DNA from 4 places in the Arhodomonas sp. AD133 genome. Region 3 is predicted to be linked to each of the others. Evidence: predicted binding sites of a transcription regulator. Region 3 holds the regulator's gene; each other region holds the start of a gene.

The links. The regulator FliA, encoded in region 3, starts transcription of late flagellar genes. The targets are predictions, from matches to a motif close to GCTAAAGTTNNNNNNNNNNCNGCCGATA.
Region 1: a site for FliA is predicted at 797-824, ahead of ACPEES_RS05475 (methyl-accepting chemotaxis protein). Genes of this name have one in related genera too.
Region 2: a site for FliA is predicted at 773-800, ahead of ACPEES_RS02010 (methyl-accepting chemotaxis protein). Genes of this name have one in related genera too.
Region 4: a site for FliA is predicted at 1,334-1,361, ahead of ACPEES_RS03785 (chemotaxis protein). Genes of this name have one in related genera too.

The regions. Positions count from the first base shown of each region.
Region 1 is NZ_JBNAZM010000006.1:51,311-53,513, forward strand. Features, by position in the region: gene ACPEES_RS05475 (methyl-accepting chemotaxis protein) at 1-729, opposite strand, end outside; gene ACPEES_RS05480 (acyl-CoA dehydrogenase family protein) at 966-2,203, shown strand, end outside.
Region 2 is NZ_JBNAZM010000002.1:119,560-121,762, forward strand. Features, by position in the region: gene ACPEES_RS02005 (PLP-dependent aminotransferase family protein) at 1-413, shown strand, start outside; gene ACPEES_RS02010 (methyl-accepting chemotaxis protein) at 892-2,203, shown strand, end outside.
Region 3 is NZ_JBNAZM010000027.1:56,666-58,868, forward strand. Features, by position in the region: gene ACPEES_RS14770 (MinD/ParA family protein) at 1-441, shown strand, start outside; gene ACPEES_RS14775 (RNA polymerase sigma factor FliA) at 438-1,163, shown strand; gene cheY (chemotaxis response regulator CheY) at 1,264-1,644, shown strand; gene ACPEES_RS14785 (protein phosphatase CheZ) at 1,649-2,203, shown strand, end outside.
Region 4 is NZ_JBNAZM010000004.1:54,336-56,538, forward strand. Features, by position in the region: gene ACPEES_RS03780 (AraC family transcriptional regulator) at 176-1,189, opposite strand; gene ACPEES_RS03785 (chemotaxis protein) at 1,404-2,203, shown strand, end outside.

The sequences.
Region 1 (2,203 bases), on a different contig from region 3:
GTTGGCGAGTCGCAGGGTGAGATCGCCGTCGCCGCTGCAGAGGTTCTCGACACGTTCCGACATCTGCCGCAACGGGCGCAGCACGATACCCGGCACCCTGATCAGGACGAATGCGCAGACGATGAGCCCGAGCGCCAATGCCGCCAGCAGGTTCCAGCGGTTGGACGCCGCGTCGCCGGCTACCTTTTCGGCGACTCCGGCGGACAGTGTGCCGACCCGCTCGGTCATCCGGTCGAGGTGATTGCGCGCCTTGTCGAATGCCGCCTTGCCGTCACCCAGCGCCAGTGCGAGCGCCGCGTCAGTGCGACCGGCATCGGCCAGGCGCCGGACCTCGGTGCCGATCTCCTCCCAGCGCGTGACATCCGTGGCGAACGTCTTCGCCATCTTCGTGGTTTCAGCACGGCCTAGCGCCGCAGCGGATCGCTTCACACGCTCGCGTGCCTGTGCCAGGTTCTCGGCGTAGGTGTCGCGCTGCTCGCGCCGCGCCGCGGCGGAATCCGCGAGCACGCCACGCATTTGCGCGATCATCGACTGGTGCAGATCCCGGTCGGCTTCCAGCACCAGCGAGCTGCCGGGCATGAGTGCATCGGAGAAAGTCCGGGCGTCGCCGGTCATCTCCGATAGCAGCATCATCGAGAAACCGACCACCGCTGCCAGAATGACCGTCAACACGGCGACCGGCGCCGCGAGTTTCCAGCGAAACGACAGATCCCGCCACCAATTCGACATCTTGTTGCCCCCCGACGCGCGTAGTTCGAACTTTTGCTTATTGTTTTTTTGGCCTTGCTTATCAATGTATCGTCCGATGCCTCTCGATCTTGAGACGGCGATGCATCTGCGGCGCCGGCGGCACACCGATTGCCCGGCTTCTGGAACACGTACACCCGGACTATAGTCGACACAGAGGCGCAGGCGCCGTGCCTGTCGCGCGGCGGAAGCCAGCCACGCCGTTGGGGAGTGTGCCCATGACCTATCACCGCCCCCGTACCTGGTTGCGAACCCATGAAGTGCACAATCAGCCGGCGCCCATGGATGATTACGACGCCTGGACCACGGATCGCCCCCTGCGCGAGGCGGTCATGCGCAGCGCGCCCGATTGGGTGCCGGGCTGGCTGCGGGCGTTGGGCTCGGAGACCGGGCGCGTCTACTGGTTCGAGCAGGCGGCGCTGGCGAACCGGTATCCGCCGGAGCTGGAGACCTTCGATGCCGGCGGACGGCGCATCGACGAGGTGCGCTATCATCCGACGTATCATGCGCTCATGGCGCTCGCCATCGGCCACGACCTCCATGGCGTGGCGTGGCGTCAGGCAGGCGCAGGCGGGCATGTCGCGCACGTCGCCGGCATGTATCTGTTCACCCAGCCGGAGCAGGGCGTGTGCTGCCCCGTCACCATGACGCATGCGGTGGTGCCGGCACTGCGGTGCGAGCCCGCGCTGGCGGAGGACTGGCTGCCGCGGGTGTTGAGCACTGCCTACGACGCCCGCGCGCTGCCCGCCGGAGACAAGTCCGGCGTGACGTTCGGCATGGCCATGACCGAGAAGCAGGGCGGTTCGGACGTGCGGGCGATCACCACGCGCGCCCGGCCCGCCGACGGCGCCGGCGAATACGTGCTCACCGGACACAAGTGGTTCTGCTCCGCGCCCATGTCCGATGCGTTCCTGACCCTCGCCCAGCTCGACGAGGGCCTCACGTGTTTCCTCGTGCCCCGCTGGCGGCCTGACGGCAGCCGCAACCCGCTGTATCTGCAGCGTCTCAAGGACAAGTGCGGTAACCGCAGCAACGCCTCCGCGGAGATCGAGTTCGACGAGACGTGGGCGCAGCGCGTGGGCGAGCCCGGGCGCGGTGTTCGCACGATCCTGGAAATGGTGCAGCAGACACGCCTCGATGCCGCCACCGCGCCGGTGGGGATGATGCGTCAGGCGCTGGTGCGGGCGTGGCACCACTGCCGCGGACGGCGTGCGTTCGGCGCCGCGCTCGTGGACCAGCCGCTCATGCAGCAGGTGCTCGCCGATCTCGCCGTCGAGCTCGAGGCGGCGACTGCCCTTGTCATGCGCGTGGCCGAAAGCATGGACGGTGCTCACGCCGACGAGCAGGAGCGTCTGCTGGCCCGTATCGCCACGGCGGTGGCCAAGTACTGGACCAACAAACGAGCCCCTGTGGCGATCTACGAGGCCATGGAGTGTCTCGGCGGTAACGGCTACGT
Region 2 (2,203 bases), on a different contig from region 3:
CCTTCAGCAGCGTGAGCAGCCCGCCGATCTGCCAGATGGCAGTCGCGGAGTTCATGTCGAGCGGCGGCTATGATCGCCATATAAGGCGGCTGCAAAGCGCCTACTCCGAGCAGGTGCAGCGTTTCATCGCGGCAGTCAGCCGGACGTTCCCGCGGGGGAGCACCGTCAGCCGCCCTCGCGGCGGCTACGTCCTGTGGGTGGGGTTGCCGGGTGGCGTCGACGCCGCGCTACTCCACGAACGGGCGCTGGCAGAGGGGGTCGGCATCATGCCGGGCCACCTTTTCTCCGCCTCGGGTAGCTTCCGCGACTACATCCGGCTCAATACGGCCGTGCCCTGGGGGGATGACGCGGAGCGGGCCATCGCCACGCTCGCGCGTCTGACCGTGGAGCTCGCCGGGACCCTGCGTCACTGAACTAACCTTGCAGGCAGTATTGTCAGGTCTCAGCGCCACTGCGCGGTGGCTCGGCAAGGCGCGTGAGCGCTGGCGTGGCGAGCCCCACGTCAAGCGAACGCAACGCTGGCGAGGCGCCGCGCAGTGGCGCCCTGCGGGTGGCCGTGTGCGCCGCTGTGGTCTGCGTTGCTCGTCACTCATGCAGTCCATGCTGCACCACGCTCCTCGCGCCACTGACCATCGAAGCGAGTGACTCGGAATATCGCAAGCCCGTTGTGGCGGCATACCACGAAGGCCTGTCGAAGCGAACAGCGGCGCACACCGCCACTGAGACCTGACAATACTGCCTGCAAGGTTAGTAACCGCGATGCGACGAACGGCGTCAAGTTCGGCCGCTCGCTGCCGTTGCCCTGTTTGGGAAACGTTGCGCAGCACGTGTCGACACGTGCTGCGACAAGCCGGGGCGACAACGACGTAGCACAGAAGGGGGCAATGCTTCATGTCCATCGCGCGAAAGCTGATGCTCGCGTTTGGGGGCACGATCATCGTGGCCGTGACGGCCATGGTCCTGATTGCGGTCGGTGAGGCTCGCGACAACGCAGTCGAGGGGTTCACGAAGGCCAGCCTGCGCGAGATCCGGCAGGTGGATGCGGCACTGACCGGATTCTTCGAGCAGGTCTCCCAGAACACCGCCTATCTGGCGCGGAATCCGGCGGTGCGCTCAGCCGGCGGGGGGATTACCGGCTACGTTGATAACCCCGAGAGCGTGCAGATGACGCCGGAGCGCAATGGCGGCGTGGAGGCGGACATCTACCGGGTCTACGAGCGCTTCGCCGAGACGCATCCCGGCTTCGCCTATGTCTACATGGGCACGGAGGAGGGCGGTTTCGTCCAGTGGCCGAAGGGTGAGAGTGGTGCACGCTACGATCCCCGTGCGCGGCCCTGGTACAAAAAGGCAATGGCCTCACCCGGTGACGTCGTGATGACCGGGGCGTACTACTTCGAAACCGACGATGCCACACTCGTGAGCCTCGCCCGCACGGTCCGCGGTGAAGACGGCACCGTGATCGGTGCCCAGGGCCTGGACGTCTCGCTGGCGGCGCTCACCGAACGTGTCCGGCAGATCCAGTTCGGCGACAGCGGGTATCTCATGCTGGTCGAGGATTCCGGCACCGTGCTGGTGGACCCGCGCAATCCGGCGCACAACTTCGAGGCACTCGGTGAGCTCGACGGCGATGCCTATGGAAAGCTCGCCGAACGTGATGGTGGCAGCCTGCTGGTATCCATCGATGGTGAGGCCTACCAGGCCAACGTCTACACCTCGCCCGAGCTTGGCTGGAAGTTCATCGGCCTCATCCCGCGAAGTGAAATGATGGCCGCGGCGAACCGCGTGACGGTGAAGATGCTCGTCGCCGGCGTCGTCCTGGTGGTGCTGGTCGTTGGCGTGGCGCTGCTGATTGCCCGTTACCTGACACGTCCCATCGTCAACGTGACCGAGAAGATGCGCGATATCGCCGCCGGCGAGGGCGACCTCACGCAACGGTTGCCGGTCCACGGGCGCGACGAGATGGCGGATCTCGCCGAGCAGTTCAATGCCTTCGTGGACAAGGTTCGCCGGGCGATTTCCGAGGTCAACGGCACCACCCACCAGCTCGCCTCCGCTGCCGACGAGCTCAATCACGTCGCCGCCCAGACCCAGAAATCGGTACGCGAGCAAAGCAGCGAGACCGACCAGATCGCCTCGGCGATCAACGAGATGACGGCGACGGTGCAGGAAATATCGCGCAATGCCACCGAGGTGGAGTCCGCCG
Region 3 (2,203 bases):
ATGAGCTTCGCGCGTGCCGCCCGCGAGGTGCTCGTGGTGGTCTGCGACGAGCCCTCGTCCATTACCGATGCCTACGCGCTCATCAAGGTACTCAACCGCGACCACGGCGTGACGCGCTTTCACATGGTGGCCAACCGCGTGCCCGGGCCGCGTGAGGGCCAGGACCTCTATGGCAAGCTCGCGCGGGTCACCGACCGCTTTCTCGACGTCACCGTGGAGTACGCCGGCGCTATCCCGGAGGACGAGCGCCTGCGCGCAGCCGTGCAGCGCCAGCGACCGGTGGTGTCGCTGTATCCGGGTAGCCCGTCGGGCCGGGCGTTCCAGGCACTCGCCGATCGCGTGGAGCAGTGGCCGCTGCCGAGCCGTGCCGACGGCCAGCTCGAGTTCTTCGTCGAGCGGGTGATCCGCTATGGCAGCCGGGTAGGGGAGTTCGCGGGATGAACGGACCCTCGATGTACGAAGCCGTGCAGGGACAATGCGGTGACGATCTGCTGGTGCGCCACGCGCCGCTCGTGCGTCGAATCGCGCATCACCTCGCCAACCGCCTGCCGCCGAGCGTGCAGCTCGAGGATTTGATCCAGGCCGGCATGGTAGGGTTGCTCGAGGCCGCCCGCCAGTTCGATGCCGGGCAGGGGGCGAGCTTTCAGACCTATGCGGGCATTCGCATTCGCGGCGCCATGCTCGACGAGATACGTCGCCTCGACTGGACGCCGAGATCGGTGCACCGGCGCTCGCGCGAGGCGGGCGAGGTGATCCAGGCGCTGGAGCACGAGCTCGGACGCGAGCCGAGGGATGCGGAGGTGGCTCAGCGGCTCGGGGTGTCGCTGGACGAGTACCACGCTACGCTCACCGACGCTGCCAGCGCCCGGCTGTTCAGCATCGACCAGGAGGATCCGACGACCGGCGAGGCCCACGAGCCCCAGGGCGACGGCCCGTCGCCGCAGGATGTGCTCGCCGACCGGGGCTTCCGCGCGGATCTCGCTGCAGCCGTCGCCAAGCTGCCCGAGCGCGAGCAGCTCGTGATGCAACTCTATTACGATGAGGAGCTCAATCTGCGCGAGATCGGCGAGGTGCTCAGTGTCAGCGAATCCCGCATCAGCCAGATTCACGGCAAGATCATGCTAAAGCTTCGTGCGCACCTTGCCGATTGGATAGAGAGGTGAGAGTGCATCTCCGGCGGCCCTCCGCACCCGAGAGGCGCCGGCCGCCGGCACGGTTACCGCGAATTCGCTCAGGGGGAATAGCGTGGCATTGAACAAGAACATGAAGATCCTCGTCGTGGACGATTTCTCCACGATGCGTCGGATCATCCGGAATCTGCTCCGTGATCTCGGCTTCGAGAACATCTCCGAAGCCGACGACGGCAACACCGCGTTGCCGATGCTACAGCGCGGCGGGTTCGATTTTCTCATCACGGACTGGAACATGCCGGGCATGAGCGGCATGGACCTGCTAAAGGGTGTGCGCGCCGATCCGGATCTGGCCGACCTGCCGGTGCTCATGGTCACTGCCGAGGCCAAGCGGGAGCAGATCATCGCTGCCGCCCAGGCGGGTGTGAACGGTTACATCGTCAAGCCCTTCACTGCCGTGACGCTCAAGGAGAAGATCGAGAAGATCTTCGAGCGCATCAATGCGGGGGGCTAGCGCCATGACGACCGACGACCGCAGCCAGCAATACCTGGCGCTCGCCCGCGATCTCATCGAGCGCATCGAGGGCGGTGACGAACAGGGGATCCAGGAGACCATCGATGAGCTGACCCGATTGCGCGAAACGGAGCTCTTCCGCGAGATCGGCGTGCTCACCCGCGAGCTCCACGAGGCACTCAAGTCTTTCCGCGTGGACAGCCGTCTGTCGGACATCGCTTCCAGCGAGATTCCCGACGCCAGGCAACGGCTGAACCATGTCATCGACGTGACCGAGAGCTCCGCGCATCGAACCCTCGAGGCGATCGAGACGAGCCTTCCCCTGGTGGACGAGCTGCGCGCGCAGGGCAACTCGCTCCACGAGCAGTGGCAACGCTTCCGCCGTCGTGAGCTTTCCGCCGACGAGTTCCGCAAGCTCAGTCAGGAGGTGGAAGGCTTTCTCGCACTCGCCGGCAGCCACGGCGAGGCGCTCAACCATTCCCTCTCCGATGCGCTCATGGCGCAGGACTACCAGGACATCACCGGCCAGATCATTCGCCGGGTGATGACGCTCGTCCAG
Region 4 (2,203 bases), on a different contig from region 3:
ATTTACGACGATCTGTCCCACGATTGGCGACAATTCGTTCGGAGAGGGCGAGGGCGACGGTGACAGGGCGGCCATGGGCGCTGGCACCGCTCAGGGCTGCGCCAGATTGGAATCGGGGGGCGACCGGGAAGTGTCATCGAACGCTTCCCGGCAATGACACTCAGGATGCCCGATCTCAGGGAGGGTTTCCCGCGACCTCGTCGGCGGGGCTCGGGGAGGACGACAGCTGGCGAATGCGTGCGGCGGGCGCGTTGCGAATGGCCTGGGCAGTCACGCCGAAGCGCTGCCGGAACGCGCGCTGGAATTGACGTTCGTTGCGGAATCCGGCTTCGAAGGCGATTTGCTGAATGGTGTGTGCCGCCCGCGTCGGGTCGGTCAGCCACGACGCTGCCTGATCGAGTCGTCGTACGCGAATGTACTTGCTGATCCCGCCCTCGGTACGGAAGAGCTCGTAGAGGCGGGTTCGCGAGACATTGAACTGTCGCTGCAGCGCGTCGGCGTCGAGCGCCGGGTCCGACAGATGCGTGTGAATGTAGCGTTCCAGGCGTTCTCTCAGTGACATCGGCTGGGTCGGCTCGGGTCCTGCCGGTGCCACTGCGGCGGCGATGAGTCTGGTGGTAGCGTGAATGACGGCGGGGATATCGTGCTCGTGGAGCAGGCGGCATTCCTCGTGCAATGCGACAAGGTGCTCGCGCAGCAGGGCGGTTTGCGGCATCGCTGCCCGCAACACACGGCCGTGCAGGTCGGTGGGTGTAGCGGTGCCGACAAGCCTGTAATGCGGGACGCGGAACAACAACAGCGTTCCGCCGTGATAGAACGACTGCTTGGTGCGTCGCGTATCCTCGACGAGGATGTCACCGGGATGCAGCCGGGTTCGCCGACCTTCGGTTTCGGTATCGATAATACCCTGAAGCGGGACCAGCACGTTGTAGCATTCCAGCGCGTGCCGTGAGACGAGATGCCGGTCACGGATTACCGTCTGCGCAGTGAACCGTGACACGCCCAGGGCGCAGTCGCCCAGTCGCCAGGCGTCGGCCGTTGCGGCGCAGTCGCCGGCCGCATTCCGGGCTGGAGTGATCCGAAGGTGGGGGGGCCGTATGGTCTGCCTGGCGTCCAATCGTTCGTACTCCGGCAGCCGGGCTGTGTCGAAACGCGCTTGCCGTACCTGACCACCGGACGAGCCAGACATCGTGTCACTGAATCGACTTCGAGCCCCGTTCACGGTTGCCACCCCCCGTTTCCGTCGTTATCGGCAATGACCATCATGCCAGTGAAATTGTGATTGTATTCACAACGAGGGTATCGCGTGTGCGCGTTCGACGACGAGCCGTGGGCTACAGTTTGGCGGGAGCCGGCCGTTACAGGCGGCAGGGGAAATGCAAACGCGGCGGGATGGAACGGACATGGCGACTACGATGGGTAGCGTGGACCAGCGCACGCAGCTTGCCGGACACAATCGGTTCGAGATGCTGCTGTTCCAGCTCGGCAAGCGCAACTTCGGCATCAACGTTTTCAAGATCCGGGAAGTGATCCGCGCGCCGCGCCTGACCGTCATGCCGGATTCCCGCGCGGGGATTCGCGGTGTCGCCCACGTACGCGGCCAGACGGTACCCATTATCAGCCTCGGCGAAACCATCGGCGTCCGTGATGCCGGGGTGGGTGAATCGGTCGTGGTCACCGAGTACAACCGCACCGTGCAGGGGTTTCTGGTGGATGGGGTGGACCGCATCGTCAACATCAGCTGGGAACACGTGCTCCCGCCGCCGGCCCACGTTGCGGACCGTGGCTACGTTACGGCCGTGACACGGGTGGACGGTGTCCTCGTGCAGATCATCGATGTGGAGAAGGTGCTGGTGGACGTGCTCGGCGACCCGGCGGATCAGACCGTACGTGAAGGGGTGTCGGCCGGTGTCCAGTCCTCTCGGGATCAACTGCTCGTGGTGGATGACTCCAGCGTCGCCCGTAACCAGATCCGGCGCTCTCTGGAGCCGCTGGGCTGGCGGGTAGCAGTGGCGAAAGATGGCGAGGATGCGCTCGCCTGGCTTCGCGAGGCGGCGGCAGATGGCGGGATCGACACGCTTGCGTTGGTGATCTCGGACATCGAGATGCCACGCATGGACGGCTATACGCTTACTACCCGGATTCGCGCCGACGAGCAGTTGAAAGGCATCAAGGTGCTTCTGCACAGTTCCCTGTCGGGCGT